One region of the Paenibacillus durus genome, then DNA from elsewhere that is predicted to be linked to it. Evidence: riboswitches for the same ligand, from Rfam matches in the RefSeq annotation. Region 1 holds a riboswitch; the other holds the start of a gene.

Region 1 (3,098 bases):
TGTACTGGCTCCTGCCAAAAGTTTATAGGCTAATTCTGTCGTCCTACTGGGAACCGGCGCTGCTCTTTCGGATTCTTCCCTGGCTTCTCGCATGGCTGCTGTATGTATTTATTATCCGTCTGGTCCTGCTTTATATGCAGTTCGGTTATACTGGCGGCACCGGAGTATTCGCTTCTTTACTTATTGCCTTACGCTGCATCTTCCACGCTTCTGTACTACAGGCTCTGCTGGGGGCAGGCGGTTTCCTGATCTCTCTGATCTGCGCAGTAACAGGCTGGCTATGGCCCGGATTGCCCGCGCTGTTCATAAGGCAGCTAGCGCCCCTTCCCTCTACTCTGTTTGATATGTGGGGATTGTCGGCACAGTATCATTTATGGCATAGTAAAACAGCTGATCCATAACAAGAAAACCCTTTTATTTGCAAAAAAACGGCAAAAAGAGTTCAAATTCCGTGACAGGAATCTGAACTCTTTTTTTGTTTCTTAATCTCCGGGCGGCCTGCCCGCTGAAAAAAGTTGCAAAACTGTAATGCCTCTGATAAAATGAGGTTTGTGTTGAGGTAACAAGTTTGTAATCTTTCAAATTATTTTGTTATTTTGTCATATGATGTTGAATCGAATCGACATACTGGTGCACAACAAGCCAAATCCCCGGGCACCGGGGAGCGGGGGAACCATTTTTTGGGTGAATTGATCTAGCAGCAAAGAGATCATAGGGAACCTTCAAACCGAATCCTTAAGCTAACCACGCAGGCATTGGAAGGAGAACATAAGCTTTGAGAAGTCGACACATAAAGAAAAAACTTGCAGCTGCTGCATTGAGCCTTGTGATGGCTTTCACTTTAGGGTCCGGAAGCGCTTTCGCAGACTCCAAAATGGATACGGTTATTGCAAAAACATTAGGAACCTCATATAAAACCGGCGGAATGAGCACGGCCGGCTTTGATTGTTCCGGATTCACCAAATACGTTTATAAAAAGATGGGATTTACCCTGCCTCGTACTTCCAAAGCGCAATACAAAGTAGGAACCGCCGTATCACGCAGCAAACTGCGTGCAGGAGATCTCGTGTTCTTCAATACGTTCGGAAACGGCGTCTCCCATGTCGGCATTTATGTCGGTAACGGCAAATTCGCGAATTCCTCTTCTTCGCGCGGCGTAACTATCAGTTCAATGAGCCAGTCCTACTGGGCCAATCGTTATGTTGGCGCCAAGCGGGTCATGAGCACAAAAGCATATCAATCCGTAGCTTACGATTAATTTTAACAGCCGCCCGGAGAATGATTACATGTGTAATCAAGCTCCGGGTTTTTCTTTTCCCTATAGTTAAGCTGTACACAAGTTTCGACAGCCTGAAACACTTTTTTTTAAAAATGAAAAAAGAAAATTTAATCTATTAACTGCAAAAAAAGGCTTTTACCTATGTTCCATGATTGAATCTATTGCTACTCTATAAATGTAATCACTGAAAGAGAGTCTTTTTACTATATTAAAAGTGATTGCCAAGCAACAAAAGGTTTGTTACAATATTCGCAATGAGTTTTCAGTAACATTTTTGTAATCAGTACCCCCGTTTTAACATAAAAATTGTCATGATTAGTTACTATAATTCGAACTATACAGCAAATGCCGAATTCCCTAACGATAGGGAAGCGGGGGAACCATCTTTGGGTGAATTGACCTCCTATTTCAAGAGGGGTCATAGGGGACCTTCTACCGAATCCTTAAGCTAACCTCGTAGGCATATGGAAGGAGTCTAGTCCCTTGAAGAAGAAGTTGGCAGCAGCATTCCTGAGTTTGTCCATTGTTCTCACGCTCGGAGCAGGCAGCGCATTCGCTGATTCCAAAATGGATAAAGTAATCGACCGCACGATTGGAACGAAATATGTATCTGGTGGTACGAGTACCAACGGATTTGACTGTTCTGGATTTACGATGTATGTGTTCGACAAGGTCGGCATTAATCTTCCGCATCAGTCAGGCTCCCAATATAAAATGGGAAAATCGGTATCACGCAGTGATTTGAGATCCGGGGATCTTGTATTCTTTAACACTTCCGGACGAGGCGTTTCCCATGTCGGCATTTATGTCGGTGACGGCAAATTTGCCCATGCTTCCTCTTCGAAAGGCGTTACGATCAGTTCCCTGAGCGACAGCTACTACGTTAACCGTTATGTTGGCGCCAAACGAGTTATGAGCTCCGACGCTTATCAAGATGCGACCGTTGATTCTCAAGATAATGATGATGTGCAATAGCACTTTTATATGAGACCCCTTCCCGGATAATACGTTCCGGCGAGGGGGTTTGTTCGTTTATCCTTATTTTACCCCCTCCGAAATTTGCTAAACACACCCGCAGCGCCTGCGCCCATTTTCCGGAAAAGTTTTTGCGTCGCTCTCCCCTTTTTATGTATATAATTTAAGTATTAAGGTTCCTTGCGAGGAAAGGAGGTCGCTGAACGTATGATTAGCTCTCCCGTTATCTTTCACGTCGTACCTATGACAGCTGCGCATGCCAAGGACATTTGCGGGTGGCATTACAAGGCTCCCTATAATATTTACGGCTGGCTGGCGTGGGATAAGATGGAGGCCCTTGGCATTGAATTCGGTGATCCGCGGATCCGAAGAGAGCAGTACGTTTCCGTACTGGATCAAAAGGACAATCTCTGCGGGTTTGCACAGCTCTTTCCGATGGAGGGGACAGTCCGGCTCGGCATCGGCATGCGTCCCGATCTATGCGGTCATGGCCTAGGCCATTTGTTTGTGGGAGCGATAGTGAGGGAAGCGCTGAAGCGTTACCCTAGCCGTGAGGTGGATTTGGAAGTTCTGACTTGGAATCAAAGAGCGATTCGCGCTTACCGCAAATGCGGTTTCACGATCACCGATACGTATGAACGCCGTACGCCAAATGGCGAAAAACCCTTTTACTGTATGGTCTATGATAAGTCCTCTGCTAAAATTTGAACTGAGCTGACCGACGTTCATTTTTTTGACACAAACCCTATGATAACGCTTCACCATCCGTTATAATAAGTGCAGTAGCTTATACAGGGGGGACGAAAGGGATGCAAAAATGGATCATGAGCGGTTTGTTTTTCGC
Region 2 (3,098 bases), 2.7 Mb from region 1:
CCAGGAGGCTCCGGCAGTCCGGCATCGTTTAATTATGATGAACTTCCCAGACTTGGCAAGGCGGATGCACCGATCAAGCTGGTAGAGTTCGGCGATTTCAAATGTCCGGCCTGCGCCCGGTTCTCCGTCGGCATCAAACCTCTGCTTGTGCAAGAGTATATCGAGACAGGGAAGGCGGCGCTTTATTTTGTCAATATGTCCTTTATCGGGCCTGATTCCAAGACGGCTTCCCTTGCAGCGCTGTCAGTCTATCATCAGAATAGCGAAGCGTTCTGGACCTATTACGATGCCCTCTATGCGAACCAGGGTGATGAGAATGCCGAGTGGGCGACCGAGGATTTCCTGGTAGAGCTTGCGCAAAATGAAAAGCTCCCTATCGATTATGATCTTCTGCGCAAAGATATACAAAACCGTACATATGCGGATGAGTTGGCAAGAGATAATGCGGTTGCAAAAACTAATCATGTGACAAGTACACCATCGCTGTTTATTAACGGTGTAAGGGCCAGTGATCCTTTTAACCTTGGAGCGATTGCGGCAGAGATTGAATCAGCGGCAAAGGCGGCTGAAGCGGAATGAGCGCATTTTCCACCTTCTTAAGGCGGCATTGTCTCTATCTGGCCTGGTTTGTATCTTTGGTCGCTGTAGCAGGCAGCCTTTACCTGAGCGAAGTGTTAAAATACGAACCCTGCAAGCTGTGCTGGTTCCAGCGGATTTTTATGTACCCTCAAGTTTTTCTTCTGGGTATCGCAACCTACCGTAATGACAAGCGGATTATTCCGTATGTGCTGCCGTTATGCGTGATAGGCGGAAGCATATCCCTGTATCATTACGCGGAACAGAAAATTCCGGCGCTGGGCACAGTGGTTCCTTGTAGCATCGGTGTTCCTTGTACGAAGGATTATTTAAATTTTTTCGGTTTTATCACCATTCCGCTGTTGGCGCTAACGGCTTTTGTGCTTATTTTTGTATTGCTGTGGAACGGCAGAGAGAGCGCAGAAGAGAATTCCGAAGAAACTGGGGACGGGTTCACTCAGGTAGAGTAGAAGTTTTTTCATGTAAATGGCATAAAAACCCGCGCTGAAGGGATAATACAAGAGAATAAACGACATGAACATATCATGTTTGAAATTTGCGTGATTTAGTCGGTTTTTCATTCCTTTTTCATTATTTTCACTGTTTACGGCTCTCGCTTTATGGACTAATATTAGACCTTGTGAGAAGTTGAATATGCGCTGAATTTTCCAGTTAGGAAAAACGGGGGAACCAACCTGACCGTTATGGTCGACGGGGTGAATCGGTACCGGTTAAGTCAATCCGGCCCGTAGGGCTTCCACAGTCCGAATCCGCCAGCTAACCTCGTAAGCTACAGTGGGATAATGATCATGCAAAAGCATGCGGTCATTTCCGCATGCTTATTTTTGTGCCCTTATTTTTGAAAATCCACGACTGAAAACGGCGCGCGGTACTACCGCTTCAACTCACCAAAGAGAGGAAATGTATCCAAAATGGTAAGCAGAGTAAAACGACTATTAATCGGTCGTCCCAGAAAATCGACCGAACTCGACCAGGAAAAGCTTTCCAAGCTGAAGGCACTCGCCGTTCTATCGTCAGATGCCCTTTCGTCCGTTGCTTACGGAACAGAGCAGATTTTGATCGTGCTGGTAGCTGCCGGTTTTACAGCCATCTGGTACTCTTTGCCGATTGCACTCGCCGTACTGGGATTGCTGGCGATTCTGATTTTATCTTACCGGCAGACCATATTTTCTTATCCTCAAGGCGGGGGAGCCTATATTGTAGCCAAGGATAATCTCGGCGTTTCCACAGGGCTTCTGGCCGGTGGTTCCCTGCTTGTGGACTACATTCTGACGGTTGCCGTAAGCGCCTCGGCCGGAACGGATGCGATCACCTCGGCATTTCCGAGCCTTCACGAGCATTCAGTGGCCATTGCGGTTACGGTGATTATCATACTGACGATAATTAACCTCCGCGGTGTTACCGAATCGGCATCCTTCATTGCCATCCCGGTATATTTGTTCGTCTTGTCCATTGTGGTTTTGATCATTTCCGGACTGGTTAAATACGCGGTCGGCGGCGGTCATGCCGCTGTTCCCGAAATCGGCTCAGCTGTTTCCAATGTCAGTCTGTTCCTGCTTCTTAAGGCTTTCAGCTCCGGCTGTTCGGCCCTGACCGGGGTCGAGGCTGTATCCAATGCGATCCCGAACTTTAAGGCTCCAGCGGAGAAGAATGCCGCCAAGACACTGATGATGATGGGACTCATTCTGGGATTCATGTTTACCGGCATTACGCTGCTGGCATACTGGTACGGCATTACCCCGAGTACAAAAGAAACGGTGGTTTCTCAAATTGCCGAATCGACCTTCGGACGGGGTGTCCTCTATTACGGCATTCAAGCGATAACGGCCGTAATCCTGTTTCTGGCCGCTAATACGGCTTACTCGGCCTTCCCGCTGCTGTCGTTCATGCTGGCGAAAGATAAATATTTGCCCCATGCCTTTATGGTTCGCGGCGACCGTCTTGGCTTCTCGAACGGTATTATTTTTCTCGGAGTGGCTTCGTCGCTGCTTGTGGCGGCATTTCACGGTGAAACCGGAAATCTGATTCCGCTTTATGCCGTCGGCGTATTTATCCCTTTCACTCTGTCCCAGCTCGGTATGATGGTGCGCTGGTTCAAGCTGAAGCCGGCCGGCTGGCAAGGCAAATTTGCCGTAAATACGGTTGGTATGCTTACAACTCTTACCATTACGCTTATTTTTATCATCACCAAATTCGCGAACGTATGGGTAGCCTTTATTTTCCTTCCGATCGTAATGCTCATCTTCTTCCGCATTCACCGACATTTTATGAATACGGCCGATGAGCTTCGGATTCAGCTCGATAAGGATAAGCCGGTGATCAAGGGAAGTACGATCGTTATTCCGGTATCCGCTGTAACCCGGGCGGTGCTTAATTCAATCAGCTATGCGAAATCGCTGACGGATAATGTGGTTGCCGTATACATCGGCTTTGACGAGGAAGAGATTCGCAAGATGGAGCAGAAATGGGAGGAATGGGACCCCGGAGTGCGTCTTATCGTG

The links. Region 1 has a riboswitch for cyclic di-AMP ahead of PDUR_RS00490 (C40 family peptidase). Riboswitches for the same ligand answer to the same signal wherever they lie in the genome.
Region 2: another riboswitch for cyclic di-AMP. It lies ahead of PDUR_RS14645 (APC family permease); the one in region 1 lies ahead of PDUR_RS00490 (C40 family peptidase).

Annotation. Positions count from the first base shown of each region.
Region 1 is NZ_CP009288.1:100,286-103,383, reverse strand. Features, by position in the region: gene PDUR_RS00500 (hypothetical protein) at 1-401, shown strand, start outside; cyclic di-AMP (ydaO/yuaA leader) riboswitch at 631-770, shown strand; gene PDUR_RS00495 (C40 family peptidase) at 791-1,258, shown strand; cyclic di-AMP (ydaO/yuaA leader) riboswitch at 1,616-1,757, shown strand; gene PDUR_RS00490 (C40 family peptidase) at 1,763-2,254, shown strand; gene PDUR_RS00485 (GNAT family N-acetyltransferase) at 2,462-2,962, shown strand; gene PDUR_RS00480 (c-type cytochrome) at 3,064-3,098, shown strand, end outside.
Region 2 is NZ_CP009288.1:3,461,965-3,465,062, reverse strand. Features, by position in the region: gene PDUR_RS14655 (DsbA family protein) at 1-579, shown strand, start outside; gene PDUR_RS14650 (disulfide oxidoreductase) at 576-1,046, shown strand; cyclic di-AMP (ydaO/yuaA leader) riboswitch at 1,224-1,383, shown strand; gene PDUR_RS14645 (APC family permease) at 1,509-3,098, shown strand, end outside.